DNA from 2 places in the Streptomyces sp. NPDC002809 genome. Region 2 is predicted to be linked to the other one. Evidence: predicted binding sites of a transcription regulator. Region 2 holds the regulator's gene; the other holds the start of a gene.
What was found. Region 2 encodes HspR, which represses chaperone genes until heat shock. Its sites were predicted from a motif close to TTGAGNNNNNNNNNCTCAA; they were not measured.

Region 1 (14,255 bases), on a different contig from region 2:
GCCACCATCAGCAGCCCGGTCGTGATGAACACCGACACCACGACCAGCGTGCCCAGCTTGGCCTTGATGGAGAACGGCCGGAGCCCCGGTCCGGGCCGGGTCATGGCGCCGGGGTCTCCAACGCGTAACCGACACCGTGCACGGTACGGATCCGCTCCGCGCCGATCTTCCGGCGCAGGGCCTTGATGTGGCTGTCGACGGTACGGGTGCCCGAGGCGTCCGCCCAGTCCCAGACCTCCGCCAGCAGCTGCTCACGGGAGAGCACCGCGCGCGGGGTGTTGGCCAGGCAGACCAGCAGATCGAACTCGGTCGGCGTCAGATGGACGTCGTCCGCGCGCACCCGAACCCGGCGCTGCGCGTGGTCGATCTCGAGCTCGCCGAGGCGCAGTATTCCGCTGCGCGGGGTCACGGCGGCCAGCGCGGCCCGCTCCACCCGGCGCAGCAGCACGTGGACCCGGGCCGCCAGCTCACGCATGGAGAACGGTTTCGTCATGTAGTCGTCGGCGCCGACGCCGAGACCGACGAGCATGTCGGTCTCGTCGTCCCGGGCGGTCAGCATCAGCACCGGCACCGGGCGCTGGGCCTGTACGCGACGGCAGACCTCCAGGCCGTCGAAGCCGGGAAGCATGATGTCGAGCACCATCAGATCCGGCTGCCAGGCCTCGGCCGCGTCCACGGCCGCGGGGCCGTCGAGTGCGGTCTGCACCAGGAAGCCCTCGGCCCGCAGGCGGGCGGAAATGGCATCGACGATCGTGGGGTCGTCCTCGACCACCAGCACGCGGCGCTGTGCGCCCGGGGTGGCCGCGACACCTGTGTGGGTGGTGTGTGTTTGTTCCATCGCCCCGCCCCTGCCCGTTTTCGCGGGGGCCATTCCCCCGGACGTACGGTCTTCGCTCGTGAATTTCGTGGGTGATCCCGCTATCGGTCAGCAGCGTAAAGGCAGCGGAGGGCTTCCGGCTACGCAGGGTGCAAGGCCGCAGGCGCGGTCGAGGGGAACAGAGGCGGCGGAGTGTCGCGCTTGTGGCGCTTGGACCCCGGGCGTCCCCGGCCCCGGATACCCGGCGGGGGGATCTCAGGCTGCTCGAATTGCGAGATGGACCACGTCGGGCACACCTCGGGCAACGCCTACTTCTTCCGTCCTTACCCCATGGAATCCGGCATTGCGCAAGGCCTGTTCGAACTCCCCGGACGGTTGTGCGGACCACACCGCGAGCACGCCGCCCGGCGTGAGCCGCGCGTGGCAGTCGGCGAGTCCGGCGGGGGAGTAGAGATTCCCGTTGTCCTCGGTGACGGTCCAGTCCGGCCCGTTGTCGATGTCCAGACACAGTGCGTCGTAACGGTCCGTAGTCGTACGGAGGTACGCGACGAGGTCCGTCGTCAGGACCACGGTCCGTGGATCGGCGAGCGCGGCCCCCGAGATACCGGCCAGCGGCCCGTCCAGGTGCCAGCCGACGATGGCCCGCTCCCGCTCGGCGACCGCGATCCGCCCCCATCGCGGTTCGTCGGCGGCCCGGGCGAGGGAGAAGCCGACGCCGAGACCGCCGATGAGCACCGCCGGAGCGGGCCGGTCCGCGGGCAGGGCGTCGAGCGCGGCGTCGATCAGCAGCCGCTCCGAGCGCCCGTCGGAGGTGTCCATCAGGAAGCATCCGTTGGCGATGATCTCGAAGTCGTCGCCCCGCCTGCGCAGGACGACCTCTCCGTGGGGTCCTTCACGGCGGTCCAGGACGACGGGGGCGAGGGCGTCGGGGCCGAGGCCGAGGGGCATGGCGCTGCTCTCCGGTGGATGGCGGACGGTGTCGCCGCCATCCTGTCCGCCCGGCAGCGACCGGGCCAGCGATTTGCCAGAACCCCGGCCGAACGGGGCGCGGTCAGCCGCGTTCCCGGCGGGCCCCCCGTACCGCGAACAGCGCGGTCCCCGCCACGTACGCCAGCAGTGCCACCACCCACGCCCCGGCCTGCGGCCCGGGCTGCATCGGCCAGGCCCACACGGATGCCGCACCTCCTGGGGTGCGCGGGGCCGCCAGGTACACCGCGCTGCTGTACACCGTCATCGGCAGCCAGCTCAGCCGGGCCCCGATCAGGGCGGCGGAGGCGGCCGCCACTCCGGTGGCGCCGAGCACGTTACGGATCATGCCGGGTGCGCCGAACGTCTCGGGGTGCCCGGGGACGGCCAGCGCGAGAGCCGCCGCGGCCGGGACCGTGAGCGCGAGCAGATGCAGCAGCCGCCGCGGCCACCAGCGCAGGACGGCGGTCCGGTCGAGCTCGTCGGCGGCGGCGTACAGGCCGGTGCCGATGGCCGCGGACACCAGCAGCGGTGCCAGCACGAGGACCGGGACGCGGGCGCTCGGGTCGAAACGGTCCTCCAACCGGTCGGCGGCCCAGGCGGCGAGGAGAACGATGCAGGTCAGCGTGGCGGCGGTACGGGGGAGGCCGCGGGAGCGCATATAGAGGACGGGAAGTTCCGGCCGGAGCGCGGAACGCCTCGTGGCGGCGCCGGTGGCGGGGTTCACAGGACGGGCACCTCCGACGGGGAGCAGCTCGTGTGCGTGGCCAGGAAACGGCCGAGCCAGGCCCGGCGCTCGGGGGCCGGCATGGCTTCGAGCCGGCGGAGCTGCGGGGTCTTCTCCGCGTCGGGGGTCTGCGATGCGAGGCCCGCGAGCCAGTCGGTGACGGCGAGGTCGGTCGCCATGACCCGATCGCTGTCGGCGGACTCCTCGCCGAAGGAATCCGGGCAGTCCCGGTTCGCCACGCCGTGGGCCACCTGCCAGGCGAAGTCCTCCGAGTGCTGCAGCCGCCCCCGCAGGAGGTACCAGCCGAGGTTCGGCGTCGGCACCTGGACATCGTCCGGCCCGTGCAGGGGATCCTGGTCCACATAGCGGACCGGTGCCCCCGGCACTCCGTCCAGCCGGCCGAACAGCCCGGACAGCGCCCCGGAGACCTGCGGCAGCAGCGACCTGTCGTACTCGCTCAGGCAGAGCTGCGGGGTGCCGTCCGTGCAGACGAGCCGGGCGGCAGCCGGGTCCTCCCGCACCAGGTCCTGGCCCGTGTGCATGATCAGGGGGGCGACCGCCGCCGCCACGGCGAGCGGCACGACGGCGAGGTACCGCCGCCCGGCCGCGTGGGCGACCAGAGCCGCCAGGGCGAGACCGCAGGTCCACGCCACCATCGCGGGGGCGAACCACCACACGGGCAGCGACCTGTCGAGCACGTACTGCTCGGCCGGGTCGAGGAACCGGCCCGTGGAACCGGAGTAGCTCGGCACGCCGAGCGCGATGTACAGCAGCACGGCGAGGACGGGCGCGGTCAGCCGCCACCGGCACCGCTGACCGACGACGAATCCCACCAGCCCGACGGCCACCAGGAACGCGGCGTCCGCGACGGCGAAGGACGGGAACGGGCTGCCGCCCCCCGCGTACGGCCAGGTGGCCAGCAGTGCGGCGGCCAGCACGGCGAGATACCCGGCGACCGCCCACAGCGCGAGCGGCAGCGCGGCCACCACGACCCGCGAGGACCGGGCGCGCGGGGTGGAGCCGAGGAGTTCGGTGGTCGAGCGCCGGTGCTCGCGGGCGCCCTGCCAGCAGGAGGCCGCAGCCACCAGCGGACCGGCGAGCAGCGTGGCCGCGGAGTGCAGCAGCCCCTGGGTCTCACCCCAGCTCCCCTGCCAGGTATCGGCCTTGGCCGCCATGGTGACGGCGAGCAGCACCGCAGTGCAGAGCCCGGTCCACGGCGCGACGCCGCGGCGCAGCTCCGTCCGCAGGACGCGGAGCGTCGGCCGGTACGCGTCCTGCGAGCGGGTGGAGCGGGGCCCCGGGGGGTCCTGCCGCTCGGTGGTGAGGGTGCCGGTGGACGTCATCGGACGCCCGCCGTCGCGCGGTGGGTGTGCAGAGCGGCGGTGTAGCCGCGCTCGATGGGGCTGCCGTCGAGCCCGTCCCCGTCGCTGCCGAGGGCCGCCAGCTCGGCCGTCGTCCCCCGGTACGCGATCCGGCCCCCTTCGACGAGGGTCACGTCCGCGCAGGCGGTGGCCACGTCCTCGACCAGGTGCGTGGAGAGGATCACCGTGGACCGCTCGCCCAGCTCACGCATCAGGGTGCGGAACTCCACCCGCTGCTCCGGGTCCAGCCCGGCCGTCGGCTCGTCGAGCAGCAGCAGCTCCGGCTCGTTGACGATCGCCTGTGCGATGCCCACGCGCCGGACCATGCCGCCCGACAGGGTCTTCATCCGGGCGTCGATCCGGTCCGTCAGGCCCACCCGGTCCACCGCACGCTCCACGGCTCCCGCGATCAGGGCGCCGTCCATCTCCTTGAGCCACGCCACGTAGGCGACGAACTCGCGGACGGTGAAGCCCGGGTAGTAGCCGAACTCCTGCGGCAGGTAGCCCAGCCTGCGCCGGACCGCGGCCCGGCTGCGGTGGTCCGCGTCCGCACCCACCTCGCTGCCCAGCAGCTCGATCCGGCCGGAGGTCGGCGCGGTTGCCGTGGCCACCACCCTGATCAGCGATGTCTTGCCCGCGCCGTTCGGTCCGAGGAGTCCGTGCACGCCGGGTGCGAAGTCCAGATCGACGCCGTCCAGGGCGGTCGTACGGCGATGCCGGACCGTCAGCCCCGAGACTCTCACCGTGCTGTTCACGCGATCACGCTCATGATGTCTCCAGGTGGTCGAAGGATCTGCGGCGCAGCGCCAGCAGGCCGGCGCAGAGCACCACCGAGGCCGCCCAGGCGCCCTGGGCGGCGGGCCCCGCGAAGTAGCCGGAGGCTGCCGCGAGCGGCTCGTCGAGCCTCGGCTGTGATGTGCTGAATGCCGGTACGACGACGGCGGCGGCCCAGCACGCGGCGACGGACGAGGCGCCGGTGCGGCAGCCGACGTACGAGCCGAGCGCCAGCGCCCCCAGCGTCATGGCGACGCCCGGCAGCAGCCAGGCCAGGGCGCCCGGTCCGTCGGCCGACGCGGGCAGCACCGCCCAGGCGAGGGCGAGCACCGGGACGGTCACCGCGAGCACCACGGCGGTCCTGACCAGCAGCAGCCGCAGCCCGCCGCCCGGAGTCGTCGCGGTGATCTCGTGCATCGGGTCGGCGGAGCGCCCGTACGAGACGCCGACCCCGGCGAGCGGCAGCACCGGCGCGACGACGAGGAGCAGGGGCCGCACCGTGCCGCCGAGCCCGCCCCCGTACGCCAGGGCGACGGCCCCGAGCGCTACCAGCACCAGCGCCGCCGCCCACGACCCCCGCAGGGCCGGCCCGGCGGCCCACAGCAACCGGCCGATCCGGGTGGCGGGCCCCGGCGCAGGCAACCGTGGGCGCCCCCCGCCCCACGAGCGCCCCCACGCCCGGACCCGCCCCCGCGCCCGCCCCCGCGCCCGCCCCCGTACCCACGAGCGCCCCCACCCCCGTGCCCGCCCCCGTACCGGCTGGGTCTCCGCGGCTTCGAGTACCGCCGCGCGCACCCCCTCCAGCAGCAGTGCCGCGGCCCCCCGACCGCGTACCGCCGCCGAGACCCGGCCCGCACAGTGCGCGCACGACTCGACGTGTTTCTCCAGCGACCAGGCGTCGGTCTCGGCGGCGGTCCCCGCCGCGTACCGCCCGGCCAGTTCGTCTCCCACATGCCAGGCCGTCATGCCGTGCCTCCCAACGGACCGTTCTCCACAACCAGCCGGTCCAGTGCCGCCCGCAGCTCGCGCCGGGCCCGCATGGCCCGGGTCTTGACCGTCCCCTCCGGTATGCCGAGCAGCCGGGCGGCCTCCCGGGTCGTCAGCCCGTCGATGACCGTCGCCCGCAGGACCTCCCGGAGCTCGGGCGAGATCCGGTCGAGCGCGGCACCCACGTCGCCGTACTCCAGACCGGCCAGGACCCGGTCCTCGGCGGACGGCACGGGGGCCGCCCACTCCGTGCCGCCGGTGCTCTCGGCCCGTGCCACGCGCTCCGTCCTGGCCCGGGTCCGCTGCGCGTCGACCAGCCGGCGGGCGGCGATCACCCAGAGCCAGCCGCCCGCCTCGGCGCCCCGGTGCGTACCGGCGGAGCGCCAGGCCGTGACGAAGGTGTCCTGCAGCACCTCCCGTACGGTCTCGGCGTCCGGGCACCGGCGGTTCAGCCGGGCCAGCAGCCAGCCGGCGTGCCGGTCGTAGAGGGTGGCCAGCGCGGTCGTGTCCCCCTGTGCGACGGCACGCAGCAGTGCTTCGTCGTTCCGGTCGTCCCCCGAGGGGCGCAAGTGGCTCACACCTCCTCTATCGACGGCCGGATGCCGCTCGGTTCACGCACGGCGCGTCCGGATGAGGTCAGGGGCGTGGCGCCTTCTCGCCGTGCACCGCGATGTGTTCGGCCGCCGGCCAGGGCGCGAGATCGTCGACGAGCGGGGTGAGGACCGCCGGATCGGCCGTGGGTGTGCGGCCCAAGGCCCCGGCCCCACGCATCTGCCCGGCGCGCTCGGGGCAGTAGCGGCCGAAGAGCGCGGCGCACTCGCCCAGGTCGCTGGTCCAGCCGCCCCAGAGGGGCGTGATCAGGGTGAATCCCGTGCGGACGATGCGGCGGGAGACGACGCGGCTGAGGGTCCTGCGTCCCTCGTCCGTGGTGGCTTCGGAGGCTCGGGCGCGCCGGCGCGGGAGTACGAGTGCGAGGTCGCCGTTCGTCTCGCGGGCGAGCAGGGAAGTGGGGCGGTACCGGGGGAGCTGCCCGGCGAGGTCGTTGCCGAGCAGCGGGGTGCAGAGGCAGGCGACGAAGAATCCGGCATCGTGACGTTCGAGGTCGCTCAGCAGGGTGCGTCTGCTGGCCGGCAGGATCCCGGCACCGTTGATCTGGGGGAATGCGCGGTCAGGCGCGGTCTCGATCGTGTTCGCGTCGGCGCGGTCGGCGTCGGTGGGCTCGTCGTGGAGGGCGAGCCGGAGGTCGAGATCGGAGACCCCGGGAACGGCCGTGCCGCGCGGAATGCTGCCGTACACATAGGCGCTGTCCAGCCGGGCGGGACCGAAGACCTCGGCGATCCGGGAACGGGCCGCCGCGACGACGGGCGCGAACCGCTCCTGGACCCGGCTCAGTGAGCCCTCCCGCGCGATCGTGCCGTCCCGGTTCAGCCCTCGGTCGTCGTTCATACGGGTACTCTGCCCGCCCGGCTCCCCCCTGACCACGGCGTGTCCCCGTGACCCGGCTACGCCTTCGGCGGCGCCGCGAACGGCACGTCGGCGGCCGGCGTGGTGACGTCCGCATCCGCGCTGACCGCCCATGCGGCGACCCGGGAGACCACGGCGGCCGGGACCGCCTCGCTGATCCCCGGAGCTGCCGGGATGTCCTGCGTCGCATGCGCGTCGTAGGGGAGAACGACCCGGTAGCCCAGGGCCAGGGCCGTGCGGGCCGTCGCCTGGACGCACATCTCCGACATCACGCCGCAGACGGCGACCGCCTCGACGCCAGCTCCGCCCAGCAGGGAGCCCAGCGACGTGCCGGCGAAGCCGTCGTCCCGGGTCTTGCGGATCACGGACTCCGTGGGTCCCGCCTCGACCGGCAGGTGGAGGGCCCAGCCCGGCGCATGGGGCTCGTCGCCCGAGCCGGGGGCGCCGTCGTTCTGGAGGTGCACGACGAGTGCACCGCTCTGCCGTGCCCGCGCGATCAGGTCCGCGGTCCGCTCCAGGAGTCCGGCCGCTCCGGGCACGGCCCGCTCTCCGGTCACCCCGGCCTTCTGGACGTCCACGACGAGCAGGGCCTGCACAGGAAGGAGGGAATCGGTCATGGGTCCATCCTGGTCGGCCGGACCCTCACCCTCCACGGAATTTCGCGCACGATGTGCCGCACGACCTCGGGTGCGGCTTCGCCCACGGCCTCGCGCACGTGGGCCGGCGGGGCGCGGGACTACGGCGGTCCCGCACGGCGTTGCACCCAAGGCATGCCGCCACCGTCATACCGCGATCGCTCACAGCGAACACAGCCCGGGGAACATTCGGCGGCTCAGGAGCATTGAGTCTGCATAGCTCAACTTGACTGCCGAAGGGGAGATCATGGCTACTGAGTCCAATGCGGTCACACCGCTCATCCTGCCTGTGCTGCCGCTCGACGACGAGGTCGTGCTGCCCGGCATGGTGGTACCTCTGGACCTGTCCGACAGTGATGTACGTGCCGCGGTGGAAGCCGCGCAGGCCGCAGCCCGCGAGGGCGGCGGCAAGCCCGAGGTGCTGCTCGTTCCGCGCATCGACGGGACCTACACCGGGATCGGTGTCATCGGGACCGTCGAGCAGGTCGGACGGCTCTCGGACGGCGACCCGGGCGCGCTCATCCGCGGCCGCGGCCGCGTGCGGATCGGGGCCGGGACCAGCGGTCCCGGTGCCGCGCTCTGGGTGGAAGGGACCCGGGTCGACGCCTCCGTCCCCGAGCCCCTCCCCGGAGCCACAGCCGAGTTGGTCAAGGAGTACAAGGCACTCGCCACCAGCTGGCTGAAGAAGCGCGGCGCCTGGCAGGTCGTGGACCGGGTCCAGCAGATCGAGGACGTCTCCGCCCTCGCCGACAACTCCGGATACTCCCCCTTCCTCACCACCACCCAGAAGGTGCAGCTGCTGGAGACCGCCGATCCGGTGGCCCGGCTGAAGCTCGCCATCCAGTGGCTCGGCGAGCACCTCGCCGAGCAGGACGTCGCCGAGTCGATCGCCAAGGACGTCCAGGAGGGCGTCGACAAGCAGCAGCGTGAGTTCCTGCTGCGGCGCCAGCTCGACGCCGTACGCAAGGAGCTCTCCGAACTCAACGGCGACCCGGAGGACGAGTCCGACGACTACCGGGCACGCGTCGAGGCCGCCGACCTTCCCGAGCACGTCCGCGAGGCCGCGCTCAAGGAGGTCGACAAGCTGGAGCGCTCGTCCGACCAGAGCCCCGAGGGTTCCTGGATCAGGACGTGGCTCGACACCGTCCTCGAACTGCCGTGGACCGAGCGGACCGAGGACGCGTACGACATCAAGGGCGCCCAGGAGATCCTCGACGCCGAACACGCGGGCCTGCAGGACGTGAAGGAGCGCATCACCGAGTACCTCGCGGTGCGCAAGCGGCGCGCCGACCGCGGGCTGGGCGTGGTCGGAGGCCGGCGCGGCGGCGCCGTGCTGGCGCTCGTCGGGCCTCCCGGGGTCGGAAAGACCTCGCTCGGTGAGTCCGTGGCGCACGCCATGGGCCGCAAGTTCGTCCGCGTCGCACTCGGCGGTGTCCGGGACGAGGCGGAGATCCGGGGCCACCGGCGTACGTACGTCGGCGCGCTCCCGGGCCGCATCGTGCGCGCCATCAAGGAGGCCGGTTCGATGAACCCGGTCGTCCTGCTCGACGAGATCGACAAGGTCGGCTCCGACTTCCGGGGCGACCCTGCCGCAGCCCTCCTCGAAGTGCTCGACCCGGCGCAGAACCACACCTTCCGCGACCACTACCTGGAGGTCGAACTCGACCTCAGCGATGTCGTCTTCCTGGCCACGGCCAACGTTCTGGATTCCATCCCTGAGGCGCTGCTCGACCGGATGGAGCTGGTCAGGCTCGACGGCTACACCGAGGACGAGAAGGTCGTCATCGCCCGCGACCACCTGCTCCCGCGCCAGCTGGAGCGGGCCGGTCTGGAGAAGGCCGAGGTCACCCTCGACGAGTCGGCGCTGCGCAAGCTGGCCGGCGAGTACACGAGGGAGGCCGGGGTCCGGAACCTGGAGCGGGCCGTCGCCCGGCTGCTGCGCAAGGTCGCGGCCCAGCACGAGCTCGGCGACCGCGAACTGCCGTTCACGGTGACCGACGAAGACCTGCGCGGTCTCATCGGCCGGCCGCACCACGTCCCCGAGTCCGCCCAGGACCCGGCCGAGCGCCGCACCGCGGTGCCGGGCGTGGCCACCGGACTCGCCGTGACCGGGGCGGGCGGTGACGTCCTCTTCGTGGAGGCGTCGCTAGCCGACCCGGAGACCGGGGCGTCCGGACTGACCCTGACCGGTCAGCTCGGCGACGTCATGAAGGAGTCCGCCCAGATCGCGCTGAGCTTCCTGCGCTCGCACGGCGCGGAGCTGGAACTGCCGGTCGCGGACCTGAAGGACCGCGGTGCGCACATCCACTTCCCGGCGGGTGCGGTGCCGAAGGACGGTCCGAGTGCCGGCATCACGATGACGACGGCGCTGGCCTCGTTGCTCTCCGGACGGCTGGTCCGCACCGACGTGGCGATGACCGGTGAGGTCTCGCTGACCGGGAGGGTCCTGCCGATCGGCGGCCTGAAGCAGAAGCTGCTCGCCGCGCACCGGGCCGGCATCACCACCGTGGTGATCCCGAAGCGCAACGAGCCCGACCTGGACGACGTCCCCGCGGAGGTGCTGGACACACTGGAGGTCCACCCGGTCACCGACGTCCGCCAGGTACTGGAGATCGCCCTCGCCCCGGCCACGGCCCCGGCGGAGCGGAGGATCCCGGCCGCGGCGTGAAGGTCACGGCGTGACGGACGTGGCATCACGGACACGGCCGGTACGGGCGGCCCGTTCTCCCTTCGCGGGGAGGCGGGCCGTTCCGCGTGAGCGGGGGAGCCGGATCAGGGGCGGTAGATGGTCCCCGGCACCGGCTCGGCGGGTGCCATCAGCTCGGGCACCGTCACGAAGGTGTAGCCGCGCTTCTTCAGCTCGTCGATGATGCCGGGCACCGCGGGCACCGAACCCTTGTAGATGTCGTGCAGCAGGATGATGCCGTCCTTGGTCGCCTGGTCGAGTATCCGCTTCTTGATGAGCGCGGAGTCGGTCGTCGAGTAGTCCTTGGCGGTGGCGTTCCACAGGATCTGCGACAGGCCGAGGTCCTTGCTGATCCCGGAGACCGTGTCGTCGGTGCGGCCCTGCGGCGGGCGCATCAGCCGCGGCTTCTTGCCGGTGATCTCCTCGATCGCGTCCTGCGTCTTCTCCAGCTCGGCGCGTATCTCCGTGGGCTTCTTGTCCGTCAGGATCTCGTGCGACCAGGTGTGGTTGGCCACCTCGTGTCCCTCCGCCGCGATGCGGCGGACGGTGTCGGGGTGCTTCTTCACATGGTTCTTGCCCAGCAGGAAGAAGGTCGCGTGGACCTTCTCCTTCTTGAGGATGTCCAGCAGGTGGGGGGTGTCCTCGGCCGGGCCCGCGTCGAAGGTGAGCGCGATGCACTTGGCCTTGCGGCAGTCCACCGGGCCGAACGAGCCCTTCGCGTCCGACCCCGCGTCGCTGCGGGCGGACCCGGGGGCCGTGGTCTCCATCGAGCAGCCGCTCAGCGTCAGCGTGAGCGCCGTCACAAGAGCGACGGCCAACCCCGTACCGATCGACTTCGTCCTATTGGGCAAGGCAGGTCACTCCCTCGTTGCTTATGTCGCACTTACATGCGACCTGCAAGGACTATACACATCGCGTATACACGGCATGTATAGGGGGAGGGTGGGGCTACCGGGAGGGCGTCACGCCTGGTCGGAGCGGTGGACGGCACAGAGCCCGGCGACGGGGTGCGTCACCGGGCTCTGCGGGGGAAAGGGCTGCCGGGCGGCTGCCGGCGGCGAAGTGCCTAGCCGTTCGCCAGCGCCTGTACGCGGTCGAGGGCGCCGTTGAAGTGGTTGTGGTCGCCCACTGTCGGGCCGGACGAGGTGTACTGCCAGATCGTGTAGAAGCCCCAGCCGGCCGGGAGTTCGCCGACCGTGGTGTTGTAGCGGGCCACCCAGAGCGGGTTCGTCGTGGCGAAGCCGGCGTTGTTGCCGGTGCAGGCCTGCCACCAGCTGGTCGCGGTGTAGATGACCGCGTCGCGTCCGGTGCGCGCCTTGTAGGTGTTCACGAAGTCACGGATCCAGGAGACCATTCCGGCCGCGGTCTTGCCGTAGCACTGCGCGCCGTACGGGTTCCACTCGATGTCGAGCACGCCCGGCAGCGTCCTGCCGTCCTTGGACCAGCCGCCGCCGTGGTCCACGAAGTAGTTGGCCTGGACGGCGCCACTCGTGGTGTCCGGAGTGGCGAAGTGGTACGAGCCGCGGATCATCCCGACGTTGTACGAGCCGTTGTACTGCTGGGCGAAGTCCTCGTTCGTGTAGTACGTGCCCTCCGAGGCCTTGACGTAGGCCCACTTGACTCCGCTGTTCCAGAGCGTCGACCAGGCCACGGCGTTCTGGTGGCCGCTCACGTCCACGCCTTCGGTCTGGACCGCGCGAGTGGTGGGCAGTCCGCCCTGGCCGTCGTGCGCGACGACACCCATGCCCATCGTGGCCGTGCCCCGGGCGGGCTTCGTGGGATCTCCGGCGGTGGGGGCGGCGCCTGCGGCGCCGGGCAGGGCGACGAGGAGGGAGAGAGCTGCGAGCAGAGTTCCCGCCGCTGCGAAGCGCGAGCGACGGACTGTCTTGGAGCCGGATCTGTGCACGGGCATTGCGTGCCTCCGAGGCCTCGGTGGGGGGATCTGCTGACCCGGGGCGCGGCGGACGCACCCCTGGTGGCATGCCATGGTGTGAACATGCCATGCATGACGCTACGCACGTAGACCCGGGTCGCGGAAGAGGGCCTGGGCGGTGCCGTTGGTCTACTCCTGCGAAATACTGGTGGAGCTGCGGCGATGACCGGCGGCGAAAGAAACTTTCAGTGGCGGGAAAGCTCATGAGGGGTGTTGACGTGCACGGGAGCGAAAGCGGGAGTGAACCCGGCGCAACCGGAGGAAGTGGTGTGGACCACGAGTTCCTCGCCCTGGAGCTGGAGTTGGCGGTGTTCCTGCGCCGCGCCCGGGCCAACTCCGGGGAGATGGCCCGCGAGGTGCACCCCGAACTGGAGGCGGCGGCCTACGGGCTCTTCGTACGGCTTGAATCGGCCGGCCGTCAGCGGGCCACCGACCTCGCCTCGTACTTCGGCGTCGGCAAGGCCACCATGAGCCGGCAACTGCGGGCCCTGGAAGCCCTCGGACTGGTGGCGCGCGAGCCCGACCCGGCGGACGGGCGGGCCTTCCTCGTCCACCTCACGGACGAGGGCCTCGACCGCTTCCGCAGCGTCAGGGACGCGCGTCGCGACCGCTATGTGCGCAAGCTCGCCGACTGGGACCGTGCCGAGGTGGCCGAGCTGGCCCGGCTGCTGCACCAGCTGAACGCCCGCGCCGAGGACTGAGCGGCCGTCGGGCCGCGGACCGGCCGGCGCGCGGCCCGGGGGCCCCGCGCGGGCGGGCCGTCGCGCGCCGGGCGTGCGCGGGCGGTTCACAGTTGTGCGTAGACCGCCGTCGCGTCGTCGTGCAGTTTGCTCCGCCGCAGGTGCGTACGGTCGGTGTCCGCGTCCTCCAGGGTCCGGACCCGGTCGATCAGCCCCTGGGGGCCCTCCTTGTGGAGCACCCCGAGGCAGGCGGCCCAGTCGCCCTCGCCGAACATCTCCGTCCAGCGGCTCGCCCCGTCCGTCATCGCGGCGAGCGCCCGCACCCCGGCGCGCGGCGTCCGCCCGGTGACCGCCCGGTCCGCCACGGCAGGGTCGGCGGCCGCGGTGAAGAAGCCGCCCTCCTTGTTCCGCACCTGTGCGTCGGCGATCGCCTCGGAGGCGAGGGAGCCCGGCGGGAGCCGGTCGAGGCGGTCGTCCAGCAGGGCGCGGACGGTGCCGTCGGGCGACTCGAACAGCAGTACCGAGTCGGACAGCACCAGGTGCTCGATCTCCGTCTCGTCCCAACGCGCCACCACCACAGTCGCCTGTGGCGTACGCACGTGAGAAAGGTCACACCGGGAACGGTGTGCGTCGGCGGTGCGCCGGATGGACTCCGCGAGGACCTCCCGCAGGGTCAGATCCCGCCGCGAACCGGACAGTTCGACCAGGGCGCCGCCCAGTCGGGCCGTGAACCAGGGAACCGAGTGCGCACAACCGGTGTCACCTCGCGGCGGTGTCACCCCGTCGAGCAGCACGAGCCCCCCACCCTGGCCGGAGGCGGGGAGGACCGTGGCTGCCCAGTCCTCGTTCGGACGTCCGGCGAGGCCGGCGGCGGTGGCGAGTTCGATGCGCATCCAGTCAGTCTGCACGATGCCTTCACGGAGCCTGCACGGACCGGGGATTGGCCCGTACCAGCAGGTCAGACAGGCGGGTGGAGCGGAAGGAATCGCTCCGGGAAGTGTGCGGGCGGGCATCCTGCCAAAGCCTGCCCCGAAGATCCAGCCGAACGTCCAGGTGTGCCGTCGGGGGCCCGGGGGGAGACTTGTTCGCCAACTCGGGAGTGATGTTCACTCGTTCGAGTGGCGGAGCGGTTGATGCGCGCCCCCTTCTCAAATGCACTGGAATGGTCAGAAGCCGTACCAGGGGTCGGGGCGCTCGTTCACGTGACCGAGCGTCACCTCTGCTT
Region 2 (14,255 bases):
GTCGCCGGTGACTGAACATCAACCGTCGGCGAGAGAGCCGCCGCACCGACGGAGCACGTGAGCACCGCCACGAGGACCACAGGCGGACGCACGGAGGAACATCACGCTGTAGCTCGTAGATGACGCAAGCCCTACGGTGGCGCGATGGATGAACGAGCCCGACTGCTGACGCGCAGCTGCACGACCGGGTGGGGCGACTGGATTCACGGGGAGCTGTGGCTGCTCCCGTCCTCGTTGGTCCGCCGGCGGCTCGGGTTCACTGCCACCCTGGCGAACGCGAAGGGGCCAACGGTGGTCGTGCCGTTGCCGGAGACTGACGTCACCGCGGCTGCCACCGCGCGGATCCGGGCGGAGCACCGGACCAACAAAGTGATCCCTCTGGCCGGCATTGCCTCCGCCCATCTACGTCGCGGCATCACCGCCGACCGACTCACCGTGCGCATGCATGACGGGGCCCAGCACAAACTTCTCTGGCTCCCCACCGACCCCGCATATGCCGTACTCGTGCAGGTGCTCACCCCCTGGCTCCGCTGACTCACCAACCCACCATCGCCGGGCAGGACGAGGTTGTCGAGGCCGGGAAAGCACGAAGCGCTTGACGCTATTCGGTGTCCTTGGGGTGCCGCGGGGAGGCGTACACCAGGATCACGGTGGAGGTCTCCGGGCTGGCCGGATAGCGAACCCGGCCGCCGCTGGTGATCTCGTACTCCCACTGCTCCAGCTCGGAGCCCTTCCACTCCCTGGTGGCATGCCTGCCGCGGAGCTGGTGCTGGCGGTTCCAGTTGGCGCGCGACAGCGGGTCCGTGCGAAGGGCTTCCAGACAGCGATGCGCGTTCGGCAACGCCACCCGGCACAGCTCCTCCCAACCGGTCGCGGCCTCCGTGGTCCCGTGAATGACGTTCCAGCCGCTCAGCGGGGGAACACTGACCCGATCGCCTTTCTTCGGGCTCATTCGTGCACCTCGACCGGGCCGAGGTCGACGCCCCCAAGCGGACGGACTGCTTCCCTGAGCTGGTCAGGGTCGGCGTTGATGCGGGCGGTTGCCCGCCACGAGACGATCGCTCGGTGCACAGCCTCCCTGGCGCCCAGCTCGGCGGCGTCGGACAGCGCGTCCAGGAGCTCGACGGTGAATTCCCGGACTTCTTCGTCGTCCAGGTGACGTACCCACGGGAACACCTCAGGCAGCGCGAGCAGAAGCGACCTGACACCACCGTCCTGCTTCATCAGAGCAAGGAACAGTCGGGACGCGGTAGTCAGGTTCTCCTCACTGCGCTCTGCGTGTGTGGCCGTGGTCAGCACCATGTCAGGAGCGTCCCGGTGCGTGACACGCAGACATCCCAGGGCGGCGGCCCTGGCAGCGACGGCCTTCGGGTTCCGGGACAGATCGGTGAACGAGACGGATTCCGATTCGGGTGCCAGGTGCGCAAGGCTCATACTCAGACCGTACTCTGATTGCACTCTGATTGCGAGGGCGGAAGGTGGGACGGCAATGAAGGACCCTTCCTGCGACGATCTGCCTCCTCCAGCGCCGACGTCGGCGTCGGGCCGGGCGGGTCGCATGCGAATGAGTGCGTGAACGAGGTGTCGCCTGGATCACCGCGAGCCCCGAGCTGGTGACGGCCGTCCGCTCGGCCAAGCAGTTCCTGACCTACGTCTCCGCAGGGCCGTTCCAGTACGCCGTCGCCGAGGCGCTGAACCTGCCCGACAGCTACTTCGACACGCTGCGCGCGGATCTGCGGGCCAAGCGGGACCTGCTGAGCACCGGACTCACGGAGGCCGGCTTCGAGGTCTACCGCCCGGCGGGCACGTACTTCGTCACCACCGACATCCGCCCGCTCGACAGCAGCGGCGACGGCTTCGCGTTCTGCCGCTCGCTGCCGGAGCGGTGCGGGGTCGTGGCCGTGCCCAACGCGGTCTTCTACGACCACCGGGAGCAGGGCGCACCCTTTGTTCGCTTCGCGTTCTGCAAGCGCACGGAGGTGCTGGAGGAGGCCGTCTCCCGGCTGAAGGGCCTGTGACGGAGCCCGGCGCGGGGAACGGTCCGGTCGGACCGTTCCCCGCGCCGGGCTCTCGTGGGGCAGATGAGGCTCAGGCCTCGGGAGCGTCCTGCTCCGCGTCGTCCGCCTTCTCCTCGGCCGGGGCCAGGCCGAGGCGCTCCAGCAGCCACTTGTCGAACTCGATGGAGGCGCGCACCCAGCTGACCGTCGAGGAGACGAAGTGCTCCAGCGCGACGCCGGTGCCGATGAGCATCTGCGCCTCACCGATCAGCCGGACCGAGGTGCCGGTTTCCTCGGAGCCCTCCTCGGGCTCGTGGGTGTGCGTGTAGACCTTGGGCCACAGGGTGCGGCGGTTCCAGTCGTCGATCGCGTCGAGGAGGACCGGGCGCTGGTCCGCGTCGTGCGGGCGGTCGTAGAACGTACGGACCGAGAAGACCTGCTGCTCGCCCTCGCCACGGAACATGAAGTACGTGCGGAATTCTTCCCACGGCGCCGCGAGGTCGCCCTCGTCGTCGACGACGTACTTCAGCTCCATCTGCTCCAGGAGCTGCTTGACGAGGTCCTGGTCAGGGACGACGGGGCCCTCCGGTCCTGCCGCCTGCGGTTCGGGCTGGCCCCCGAAGTTAGGAATCGAGGACGGATCGATGCTCACCGTAATTTCCCTTCGTGCGGTTGGCTGCCATCCTCTCCCATGCCGGGCGGGGCGTGGCAAGCCCGGACGGCCCCGATCCGCCACAAGCTGATATCCAGCCGGTGGGGACCGGGGCCGCCGGTTACGCCACATGTGCTCCGGTCAGGTCACCGGGCCGACGCTCAGGCCGACGCCCCGACACTCAGGCCGTCGCCCTCACGGTCGACGCGGACCGTGGCGCCGTCCGTGATCTCGCCCGCGATGATCTTCTTCGCGAGCCGGTCACCGATCGCCGTCTGGATGAGGCGGCGCAGCGGCCGGGCACCGTAGGCCGGGTCGTTGCCCTCCTCGGCCAGCCAGGCCAGGGCGGCCGGGGTGACGTCGAGGGTGAGCTGCCGGTCGGCGAGCCGCTTGGCGAGCCGGTCGATCTGCAGCCCCGCGATGTGGGCGAGCTCGTCGCCGGACAGGGCGGAGAAGACGACCAGGTCGTCGAGCCGGTTGAGGAACTCCGGCTTGAACGAGGCCCGCACGACGTCCAGGACCTGCTTCTTCTTCTCCTCGGGCTTGGTCAGGGGGTCGACCAGGTACTGGCTGCCGAGGTTGGACGTCAGGATCAGGATGGTGTTGCGGAAGTCCACCGTCCGGCCCTGTCCGTCGGTGAGCCGGCCGTCGTCGAGGACCTGGAGCAGGATGTCGAAGACCTCGGGGTGCGCCTTCTCCACCTCGTCCAGCAGGACGACGCTGTACGGGCGGCGGCGGACCGCCTCCGTGAGCTGGCCGCCCTCCTCGTAGCCGACGTACCCGGGCGGAGCGCCGACCAGCCGGGCCACGCTGTGCTTCTCGCCGTACTCGCTCATGTCGATGCGGACCATGGCCCGCTCGTCGTCGAAGAGGAAGTCCGCGAGGGCCTTCGCCAGCTCGGTCTTGCCGACACCGGTGGGGCCGAGGAAGAGGAACGATCCGGTGGGCCGGTCGGGGTCGGCGATACCGGCCCGGGTGCGGCGTACCGCGTCCGAGACGGCCTGCACGGCCTCGGTCTGGCCGATGAGGCGCCGGCCCAGCTCCTGCTCCATGCGCAGCAGTTTCTGGGTCTCGCCCTCCAGCAGCCGGCCGGCCGGGATGCCGGTCCAGGCACCGACGACATCGGCGATGTCGTCCGGTCCGACCTCGTCCTTGACCAGGGTCTCCTTGGGCTCCTTCGCGGCCTCCTGCTCGGCCTCCGCTGCCTCGGCCAGCTCCCGCTCCACACCCGGGATCTCCCCGTACAGCAGCTTGGACGCGGTGTCGAAGTCGCCGTCGCGCTGGGCGCGTTCGGCCTGGCCGTGCAGTTCGTCGAGGCGTTCCTTCAGCTCACCGACGCGGTTGAGGCCCTGCTTCTCCTTCTCCCAGCGGGCGTTGAGACCGCGCAGCTCCTCCTCCTTGTCGGCGAGGTCGCGGCGCAGCTTCTCCAGCCGCTGCTTGGACGCCTGGTCCGTCTCGTTCTTGAGGGCCAGCTCCTCCATGTGCAACCGGTCGACGGCGCGCTGGAGTTCGTCGATCTCGACGGGCGAGGAGTCGATCTCCATGCGCAGCCGGGAGGCCGCTTCGTCGACGAGGTCGATGGCCTTGTCGGGAAGGAAGCGGGAGGTGATGTAGCGGTCGGAGAGCGTGGCGGCGGCGACCAGGGAGGCGTCCGCGATCTGCACCTTGTGGTGGGCCTCGTAGCGGCCCTTGAGCCCGCGCAGGATCGCGATGGTGTCCTCCACGGACGGCTCCGCCACCAGCACCTGCTGGAAGCGGCGCTCCAGCGCCGGGTCCTTCTCGATCCGCTCGCGGTACTCGTCGAGCGTGGTGGCGCCGACCATCCTCAGCTCGCCCCGGGCCAGCATGGGCTTGAGCATGTTGCCCGCGTCCATGGCCGAGTCGCCTCCGGCGCCCGCGCCGACGACGGTGTGGAGCTCGTCGATGAACGTGATGATCTGGCCGTTGCTCTCCTTGATCTCGGAGAGGACGGTCTTCAGGCGTTCCTCGAACTCGCCGCGGTACTTCGCGCCCGCGACCATGGCGCCCAGGTCCAGCGAGACGAGCCGCTTGTTCTTCAGGGACTCGGGGACGTCGCCCTTGACGATGCGCTGGGCGAGCCCTTCGACGACGGCTGTCTTGCCGACGCCGGGCTCGCCGATGAGCACGGGGTTGTTCTTGGTGCGTCGCGAGAGCACCTGGACGACGCGGCGGATCTCCTGGTCGCGCCCGATGACCGGGTCGAGCTTGCCGTCGCGGGCGGCGGCGGTGAAGTCCGTGCCGAATTTCTCCAGGGCCTTGTACTGGCCCTCCGGGTCGGGTGTGGTCACCCGGCGCCCTCCCCTGCTCTTCTCGAACACGTCCAGCAGCTTCTTCGCACTGGCACCCTGCCCGTCGAGGATCTCACCGGCACGGCCGCCCTTGGCCGCGATACCGATGAGCAGGTGCTCGGTGGAGATGTAGTCGTCGCCGAGCTCCTTGGCCCGCCGGGCGGCGTCGTCGATGACGGCGAGCAGCTCACGGTTGGGCTGGGGCGGCGCGACGGTCGAGCCGGTGACGCTGGGCTGCGCGCCCAGGAGCCGCTCGGTCTCGGTGCGTACCGCGATCTGGTCCGCCTCGACGGCAGCCAGCAGATCGATGATGTTCTCGTTGTCCTCGCCCGCGAGCAGCGCGAGCAGCAGATGCCCCGGGGTCAGATCGGGGTGCCCGTCCTTCACGGCCCTGCTGGTGGCCGCGTTGATGGCGTCCCGGCTCCTGTTGGTCAGCTCGGCGTCCACGTGCGCTCTCTCCTCCTTGCGGTGACTGGTCCGTCCTCACTACTGACACGATCAACGTGCACAAAGTTGAGTCTATTCCACTCAAGGCAAAAACGGACCACTTCCGGGCCCCCGGCCCCGCTCCGAGTGAACCGGCCGCTCCGGCCGCCCGCCACCGCGCCGCACCCACTGCCTACGCTGGCCCCATGGCAGTCGACGTACGCAACCCCGGCCCGGAGTACCTCGCGTTCTGGCGCGAGTCCCACATCTGCACCCTCACCACACCCCGCCCCGACGGCACCCCGCACGTGGTGCCCGTGTGCGTGACGTACGACCCCGAGGCCGGCCTCGCCCGCATCATCACCAACAGGAACAGCCGCAAGGTCGCCCACATCCTGGCCGCGGGCCCGGACGGCGCCCGGGTCGCGGCCTGCCAGGTGCACCGACGCCGCTGGGCGACGCTGGAGGGCGTCGCCAGGGTGCGTACGGAGCAGGACAGGGTCGACGAGGCGGTACGCCGCCACACGGAGCGCTACGAGCGCACGCCGTCGCCCAACCCGGACCGGGTCGTCATCGAGATCAGCCTGAACCGGGCGCTCGGCCGGGGCTGACCGCAGCCGCCCCGGGCGCACCGCACCCCGTCAGCTGCCGCCCGCCGACCAGGGCCGGCGGCGCGGCACGGGCGGCGGCGCCATCGGCGCGGGCGCCTGCGCCTGGGCCGGGAGGGGTGCGGCGACCTCGTTCTCCTCCTCGATCGGCGGGAGGCCGTGCGGGAATGCCGGTTCGGGGGCGGCCGCGCGCCCGTCGACGGCGGCGTACAGCCCTTCCCGCGCGGCGGCGTGCAGGGCTTCCCGCATGGCGCGCGGCAGCTCGGCCCGCATCGCGGCCTTCTCCATGTCGGCACCGCCGAAGCCCCGGACGAGGTCCGAGACGAACTGCCCGACGAGTTCGGTGCCGCGCCGTTCGCGCCACATCACCCAGCCCAGATAGAGGCCGGTGCCGTAGGCGAACACCGAGAGGTACGCGACGTAACTCCCGTCCCTGAGCACCATCCGGTGGGTCACGAGGGGGTGCTCACCCCCGGTGCGGATGCGGCGGAACACCGGCACGACCGGCAGCCCGCGCTCCTGCACGACCCTGGCGATCTCGGTGTACGCCGATTCGGCGCGCTCGCCCTGGCCGGCAGCCAGGACCCGCCACTCACCGACCGGTTCGGTGATCCTCGACGTCAGGAAGACGGCGACGAAGGCGATCACGGCGATCTGCGCACCGACCCCCATGATCCCGAGGCCGCTGTCCGGATCACCGGCCAGAGCGACGAGCCCGACGAAGCCGAAGAGGAGAAGCACGGCGAACGCCACGGCGGCGGCCCGCAGCCATACCGCCAGGAAGACCTTCCCGTTCACCGTGTCGTCGAAGGAGACCTCCACCTCGCGGTGGAGCAACGTCCTGTCGAGGTATGCGGCATCGCCGTCATCCCCGCACCGGCCCGGCAGTTTTTCGACCTCGTGTCCGCTCATGAATGACCCTTGGGATGGAAGGGCGGAGCATGGAGGACCGTGTCCCCACCCACACAGCCGGTGCATTTTGACACCTTCTGCATTGCTCCGACCGGAATGTCTCCGGGAGAAGCACAACGGCGCCACCGTGTTCAGGTCACGGTGGCGCCGTTGTGTGGGGGAGTGTCTGAGCGACGTGGAACGACGGGGGATCGCTCAGGCACTGCGGGGGGTGGCGGAAATGGCTTCGGTTTCGAACAGCTGGTGGTCACGCTGCGCGAGGTTCACAAAAATCATGTCGTACCGAATGGCGCAGCGCACGGGCTGCGGCGCTCCGCGCGGCTTGCGGAGGCAACGGTAGGCGCGGAGTTCCCCGTCGTCCTCACGGGCGACAACGACCGGGTCACCGAACAGAGTGACCATCAACGAATCACCACGGTGGGGAAGTGCCGTGACGAGGTCGATGAAATGCCACCCTGAGCGGTAGGCGGTTGCCATCTCTCGCCGGAAGGTCCGGTCGTCCGGCGGGGTGGTCATGTCAGGCACCCACGCGGTCATGGCCGGGCGACCAACTGATCTCGCCGGGCCCGGTCGACGCCGGCGCGAACCAGCTGATCTCGCCGGGCGAGCTCGCAGCCTCGATGCTCCAGCTGATCTCACCGGGCCCGGCAGCCGCCTCGGCACTCCAACTGATCTCACCGCTGCTGCCCAGAACGGCGAGGCCCAGGACTGCGATGAATGAGACGGCAAGCGCCGAGCGAAGCATTCGCTTATACATGGTCGGCTTCGTCCTCACTTGTGGATTCTTCTCCCCCGCACCTAAGACGATGTCTCACCTGGGCACACGAACACCACCGAGTCGATGCATCATGTTCCTGCATGTTCAGGAACCTGGGGGGTGTAGATATGGGCACAGATAACATAAAAGAGACACATCATCACGGGATCACCGAACTCTGCGCCGACGGAGCACATCTCTACGCCAGCGCGCTGCGTTCGGGACGCATACCGCGAGCCGAAGTAGCTCCCGCACCCTGTTTGATGGACTTCGCCCTGCTGCACCCGGATCCCGACGACCCCGACTGGCTGCGCCCGCTGCCGCCTTCCGCCGCGCTCGCCCAGCGCCTGCACCCCATAGAGCGCGAGATCCAGGAACGCCGGCGGCTGTCCCTCGAACTGGCCGAGTCCTTCGAACCGTTCATGGACATCAGCGCACAGGATCCGCCGATCACCCACGCCATCACCGTGCTGGAGGGCAAGCACCGGATCAACGCGGCCCTGGACCTGGCCACGGCCGAATGCCGCACCGAGGTCCTCACCGTGCAGCCCGGAGGGGACCGCGGCGAGGACCGCCTGCGAGAGGGCCTGGAGCGAGGCCTGCTGGTGGTCCACCGCGGGGTCAGCATGCGCACCCTGTACCAGCACACCGTCCGGCACAGCCAGGGCACACTCGCCTACGCGGAACGCATGGCCGAGGGCAAGATGGCCGAGGGCAAGGTGGAGATCCGCACGCTCGAGGAACTCATCGCGCGCCTGATCGTGTTCGACCGGACCGTCGCCTTCATCCCCGCCAGCAACGACGACCAGGTCGCCCTGGAGCTGCGCCATCCCGGACTGGTCGACTACCTGATCAAAGTGTTCGAGCAGCTCTGGAAGCGCGCGTCACCCCTGCTGGGCGAGCTGCCGTACGATCCGGCGCCCAAAGGCATCAGCGGTGTCCAACGCTCCATCGCCCAGCTCCTCGTCGAGGGGCATGTCGACGATTCGATAGCCCGCCGCCTCGGCATGAACGTCCGCACCTGCCGGGCGCACGTGGCCAAGCTGTCTGCCGTACTGGGCAGCACCAGCCGCGCCCAACTCGGCTATCTGATCGCCCAGTCAGGAATCCTCGACCAGGATTCCTGACCGGGCCGGCCCCCGGAGAAAGATCCCCACCCCCCGGGCCGGGCAGGCGCAGCCACGCAACGGGGGAGAGGCATGGCCACGCCCTTTTCCAGCCGGGAGAGTTCCCGGCTCCCCCGACACGCCCACACTGACCCGAGGACTACGCTTCCACCACCGTCATCTTGCTGCACTGCCAAAAGTGGGGGGTCACGAATGGGCAAGGATGGGGACACACCGACACACGCACACGGAGACCGCGAGCTGTGCGACGCCGCGGTCAGGATCTACACAGAGGCGCTGAGCGCCGGGCGGATACCCCGGTCCGCCCTCGAACCCGCGCCCTGCCTCACCGAGTTGGCGCTGGTGCACCCCGACCCCCAGGACGACGCCTGGATACGTCCGGTGCCCCCGTCCGCGGCCCTCGCCCACCTGCTGCAGCCCGTCATACGTGAGATCCACGAGCGCATCAGGCTCTCCGCCGCACTCGCGGACTCGCTGGCTCCGCTGGCCTCCGTCGCCAGCGCCGACCCCAACCTCGCCATCACCGTCCTCGAAGGCATCCCGCTCATCGAGGGGACCATTCAGAACGCCCTGGACAGTGCGCAGGAGGAGATCCTGACCCTGCAGCCGGACAGCAGCAGCCCGGTGGACCAGCTCAAGAAGGCGCTGGAACGTGCCCTGTCCACGGTCGAGCGCGGCGCCACCCTGCGCCACATCTACCAGCACCCGGCCCGCTACAGCCCCGCGATCAAGACGTATCTGGACGAGGTTCCCCCCGGCCACATCCAGGTCCGCACCATCGAGCAGACGGTCGAGCGGCTGTTCGTCTTCGACCGCACCGTGGCCTTCATCCCCGCCAACGCCAAACGTGACGTGGCCCTGGAGATCCGCCATCCGGCACTCGTCCGCTACCTGATCCAGGTGTACGAGGTCCTGTGGGCCCAGGCCACCCCCCTCACGGAACCCCTGCAGACTCCCCCGTCGAGCGCCTCCGTCACCGCCGTCCAGCTCAGCATCGCGCGGCTCCTGGTCGACGGCCACGTCGACCAGGTCGTGGCCCGCAAGCTGGGAATCAGCGTCCGCACGTGCCGCGCCCACATCTCCAAACTCATGCAGACCGTCAACGCCACCAGCCGCACCCAACTCGGCGCACTGCTCGTCCAGTCCGGCATCGTGGAGCGCGGCGGAACATGACAGCACCACACCACCACGCCCACAGCGACCGCGACCTCTGCGACGAGGCCGTCGTCCTCTACACCGGCGCACTGTCCGAGGGCGGCATCGCCCGGTCAGCGGTCGCCGCCGCGCCCTGCCTCATCGGCACGGCTCTCCTCCGGCCCGACCCGCTCGACAGCCGGCTCCTGCGCCCCGTACCGCCGTCAGCGGCCCTTGCCCACCTGCTGCACCCCATCACCCAGGGACTCCTGGACCAGGTGCGGATCTCCGACCGCCTGGCCGAGGCGCTGGTGCCGCTGACCTTCCTCGACCACGACACCCCCCACCTCGCCATCACCGTGCTCAAGGGGCGCTCGACGGTCCAGGCGTCCATCAACGCTTCCGCGCAGGAGGTGACCGAGGAGATCCTCACCCTCCAGCCCGGTAGCACGCGGCCCCAGGAGGATCTGCGAGTGGCCCTGTCGGGCACGCTGCCCACGGTGGAGCGGGGCGTTCAGGTGCGGCACATCTACCAGCATTCGGCGCGCTACAGCCCGGCCCTCAAGGCGTACGTGAACCAGCTGCCGAGCAGCCTCCTCCAGGTCCGCACGATGGAGCAGGCGATCGAAGTTCTCATGATCTTCGACCGCAAGGTCGCCTACGTACCCGCCGAGGCCGACCGCAGCGTCGCCCTGGAGATCCGCCACCCCGCGCTCGTCGCCTTCCTGGCCCAGATGTACGAGACCCTCTGGGCCCTGGCCACCCCGTTCACCCAGCAACTCCCCACGACCGTCCCCGGCGCCCCCGTCACCGCCGTGCAGCAGAGCATCGCGCGCCTGTTGATCGAGGGAAACCAGGACGAGGCCGTAGCCCACAGGCTCGGCATCAGCGTCCGCACCTGCCGCGCCCACATCTCCAAACTCATGCAGACGCTCGACGCCACCAGCCGCACCCACCTCGGCGCCCTCCTCGTCCGCTCCGGCATCGCCGAGCCCGTACCGCCGCGCACAGCGGAGGAGCCCGCCACCCCCGACGTTGCGGGGTGACGGGCTCCTTGCACGGGAAACGGTCCCCGTTCAGTCCTTCGGCCTCTTCGGCCGCCAGACCACCAGGGCACTGGTCTGCTGCACATCCTGATACGGCACCAGGTCGCGCCGGTACGACGCATGCACCTGCGCCTCGCGCTGCTGCATGGCCACCGCCGCCCCGTCGACGGCCGCCGAGAGCTCGGCGACACGCTGCTGGAGGGCCGCGACCTGATTCTCCAGTTCGATGATGCGCTTGATGCCGGCCAGGTTGATGCCCTCGTCCTGCGACAACTGCTGCACGGTGCGCAGCAGCTCGATGTCACGGGCCGAGTAGCGCCGTCCGCGTCCGGCCGTGCGGTCGGGCGAGACCAGGCCGAGGCGGTCGTACTGGCGCAGCGTCTGAGGATGCAGGCCCGAGAGCTGGGCCGCGATCGAGATCACGTACACCGGGGATTCATCGGTGAGTTCGTACGGATTACGTCGTCGGCCGTCCACCTCAAGCTCCCTTCGCTGCCTGGAACAGCTCCGCCCGCGGGTCCTGGTCCGCGGTCGCCTTTCGGTAGGCCTCCAGGGCGTCCCGGGCCTCGGGGCCCAGGTCCGTGGGGACCGTCACCTCGACGGTGACCAGCAGGTCGCCGCGGGTGCCGTCCTTGCGGACCGCGCCCTTGCCCCTGGCCCGCATGGTGCGCCCGTTGGGCGTGCCGGCCGGAACCTTCAGGGTGACCGGCGGTCCGCCGAGCGTGGGGACCTTCACCTCGCCGCCGAGCGCCGCCTCCGTGAAGGTGACGGGCACGGTGACCGTGAGGTTGTCGCCCTTGCGGCCGAAGACCGGGTGGGCGTCGACGTGGACGACGACATAGAGGTCGCCGGCCGGTCCGCCGCGCTCGCCCGGAGCGCCCTTGCCGCGCAGCCGGATCCGCTGGCCGTCGAGGACGCCCGCCGGAATCCTGACCTGCATGGTGCGGGACGACTTCGCCCGGCCGCTGCCCTTGCAGACCTCACAGGGGTCCTGGGCGATGAGGCCCCGGCCCTTGCAGTCCACGCAGGGATCGGTGAGCGAGAACCCGCCGCCGCTGCCGCGCGAGACCTGCCCGGTGCCGACGCAGGTCGGGCAGACCCTGGGGGTGCCGTTCTTGTCGCCGGTGCCGGAGCACGCCTTGCAGGGCGCCTGGCTGGACATCCGCAGCGGGACCGTGGCCCCGTCGACCGCCTCGGTGAAGCTGAGCGTCACCTCGGACTCGATGTCCTGGCCGCGGCGCGGCTGCACCCGTGTGCCGGTACCGCCGCCTCCGCCCCGGTTGAACAGGCCGCCGAAGACGTCTCCCAGGCCTCCGCCGCCGCCGAACCCGCCGGCGCCGCTCTGGCCCCCGCCCGGGGCACCTCCGAAGAGGTCCCCCAGGTCGAAGTTGAAGTTGCCCTGGGCTCCGCCGGGTCCGGGGCGGAAGCCGCCGTTGCCGAAGAGGGCGCGCGCCTCGTCGTACTCCTTGCGCTTCTTGGTGTCACCGAGGATGTCGTTCGCCTCGGAGATCTCCTTGAAGCGCTCCTCCGCCTTGTCGTCGCCCTTGTTGGCGTCCGGGTGGAACTCGCGGGCGAGCTTCCGGTACGCCTTCTTGATCTCGGCGTCGGTGGCGTCCTTCGGGACGCCGAGAACCTTGTAGTAGTCCTTCTCGACGAAGTCCTTCGTACTCATCGACGTCCCTCCTTCCGGACGACCGGCCAGATGGCCGGGCGGGTGGGCGAGCGGTGTGCTGCCAGGTGGTCGGACGGAATGTCAGACCTCCTCGCCGCCACCGCTCTCCTCGTCGTCGGTCTTCTCTTCCTTCGCGGCCGCGGGCGTGGCCCCCGGCTGGGGTTCGGCCACCGCCACCCGCGCGGGGCGGATGGTGCGCTCGCCGATCCGGTAACCCGGCTGCAGGATCGCCACGCAGGTCGTCTCGGTGACGTCCGGCGCGTACGAGTGCATCAGGGCCTCGTGGATCGTCGGGTCGAAGGGCTCGCCCTCCTTGCCGAACTGCTGCAGTCCGAGCTTGGCGACGACCGTCTCCAGCGATTCGGCCACCGACTTGAACCCGCCCACGAGCTCACCGTGCTCGCGGGCCCGGCCGACGTCGTCGAGCACGGGCAGGAGCTCGGACAGGAGACCCGCGACTGCGATCTCCTTGACCGTGACCCGGTCCCGCTCCACACGGCGGCGGTAGTTCTGGTACTCGGCCTGGAGCCGCTGGAGGTCGCCCGTGCGCTCGGAGAGCGCGGTGCGGACCTGGTCCAGCTGAGCGGTCAGACCGGCTGTCTGGTTCGCGTCCCCGGCCGGGGCCGCCGCCTCCTCCGAAGAGGGGGTGGCGGCCTTCGGCTCGGCGTCGTCAGGGGTGGCGCCGGAGGGGACGTCGGGCTTCTCCTCGAAGCCCGGAGTCTCCTCGGTCACGCCGCACCGCCCTTCGAGTCCTTCTCGTCGTCGACGATCTCGGCGTCGACGACATCGTCATCGGCCTTGGCCTGCTCCGCGCCCGGCGCGTCGGCCTGCGGGCCGCCCTCGGCCTGGGCGTTGGCGTACATCGCCTGGCCCAGCTTCTGGGAGACGGCCGCGACCTTCTCGGTGGCCGTACGGATCTCGGCGGTGTCCTCGCCCTTGAGCTTCTCCTTCAGCTCGGTGAGCGCGGCCTCCACCTCCGTCTTCACGTCACCGGGGACCTTGTCCTCGTTGTCCTTGAGGAACTTCTCCGTCTGGTAGACGAGCTGCTCGCCCTGGTTGCGGGACTCGGCGGCCTCGCGACGACGGTGGTCCTCGTCCGCGTACTGCTCGGCCTCTTCGCGCATCCGGTTGACCTCGTCCTTCGGCAGCGAGGAGCCACCGGTGACGGTCATCTTCTGCTCCTTGCCGGTGCCGAGGTCCTTGGCAGCGACGTGCATGATGCCGTTGGCGTCGATGTCGAACGCGACCTCGATCTGCGGCACACCACGCGGGGCCGGCGGCAGACCGGTCAGCTCGAACATTCCGAGCTTCTTGTTGTACGCCGCGATCTCGCGCTCGCCCTGGTAGACCTGGATCTGCACGGACGGCTGGTTGTCCTCGGCCGTCGTGAAGATCTCGGAGCGCTTGGTCGGGATCGTGGTGTTGCGCTCGATGAGCTTGGTCATGATCCCTCCCTTGGTCTCGATACCGAGGGACAGCGGGGTGACGTCGAGGAGCAGGACGTCCTTGACCTCGCCCTTGAGGACACCGGCCTGGAGCGAGGCGCCGATGGCGACGACCTCGTCCGGGTTCACACCCTTGTTGGCGTCCTGGCCGCCCGTGAGCTCCTTGACGA

Region 1: a site for HspR is predicted at 7,938-7,956, ahead of lon (endopeptidase La). Genes of this name have one in related genera too.

What each region holds. Positions count from the first base shown of each region.
Region 1 is NZ_JBEOVJ010000007.1:56,623-70,877, forward strand. It holds gene ABT025_RS06765 (HAMP domain-containing sensor histidine kinase) at 1-104, opposite strand, end outside; gene ABT025_RS06770 (response regulator transcription factor) at 101-838, opposite strand; gene ABT025_RS06775 (spermidine synthase family protein) at 1,073-1,765, opposite strand; gene ABT025_RS06780 (hypothetical protein) at 1,869-2,444, opposite strand; gene ABT025_RS06785 (hypothetical protein) at 2,507-3,853, opposite strand; gene ABT025_RS06790 (ABC transporter ATP-binding protein) at 3,850-4,626, opposite strand; gene ABT025_RS06795 (hypothetical protein) at 4,637-5,611, opposite strand; gene ABT025_RS06800 (RNA polymerase sigma factor) at 5,608-6,210, opposite strand; gene ABT025_RS06805 (nucleotidyltransferase domain-containing protein) at 6,269-7,078, opposite strand; gene ABT025_RS06810 (isochorismatase family protein) at 7,135-7,713, opposite strand; gene lon (endopeptidase La) at 7,979-10,399, shown strand; gene ABT025_RS06820 (polysaccharide deacetylase family protein) at 10,504-11,184, opposite strand; gene ABT025_RS06825 (lysozyme) at 11,484-12,329, opposite strand; gene ABT025_RS06830 (MarR family winged helix-turn-helix transcriptional regulator) at 12,554-13,051, shown strand; gene ABT025_RS06835 (protein phosphatase 2C domain-containing protein) at 13,138-13,923, opposite strand; gene ABT025_RS06840 (hypothetical protein) at 14,197-14,255, opposite strand, start outside.
Region 2 is NZ_JBEOVJ010000025.1:18,166-32,420, reverse strand. It holds gene ABT025_RS17240 (hypothetical protein) at 145-534, shown strand; gene ABT025_RS17235 (hypothetical protein) at 602-952, opposite strand; gene ABT025_RS17230 (prevent-host-death family protein) at 949-1,434, opposite strand; partial or broken gene ABT025_RS17225 (aminotransferase class I/II-fold pyridoxal phosphate-dependent enzyme) at 1,584-2,018, shown strand; gene ABT025_RS17220 (YbjN domain-containing protein) at 2,089-2,649, opposite strand; gene clpB (ATP-dependent chaperone ClpB) at 2,811-5,405, opposite strand; gene ABT025_RS17210 (pyridoxamine 5'-phosphate oxidase family protein) at 5,591-5,995, shown strand; gene ABT025_RS17205 (hypothetical protein) at 6,026-6,904, opposite strand; gene ABT025_RS17200 ((2Fe-2S)-binding protein) at 7,100-7,420, opposite strand; gene ABT025_RS17195 (hypothetical protein) at 7,422-7,661, opposite strand; gene ABT025_RS17190 (helix-turn-helix transcriptional regulator) at 7,763-8,788, shown strand; gene ABT025_RS17185 (LuxR C-terminal-related transcriptional regulator) at 8,981-9,961, shown strand; gene ABT025_RS17180 (helix-turn-helix transcriptional regulator) at 9,958-10,968, shown strand; gene ABT025_RS17175 (heat shock protein transcriptional repressor HspR) at 10,999-11,445, opposite strand; gene dnaJ (molecular chaperone DnaJ) at 11,447-12,640, opposite strand; gene grpE (nucleotide exchange factor GrpE) at 12,722-13,372, opposite strand; gene dnaK (molecular chaperone DnaK) at 13,369-14,255, opposite strand, start outside.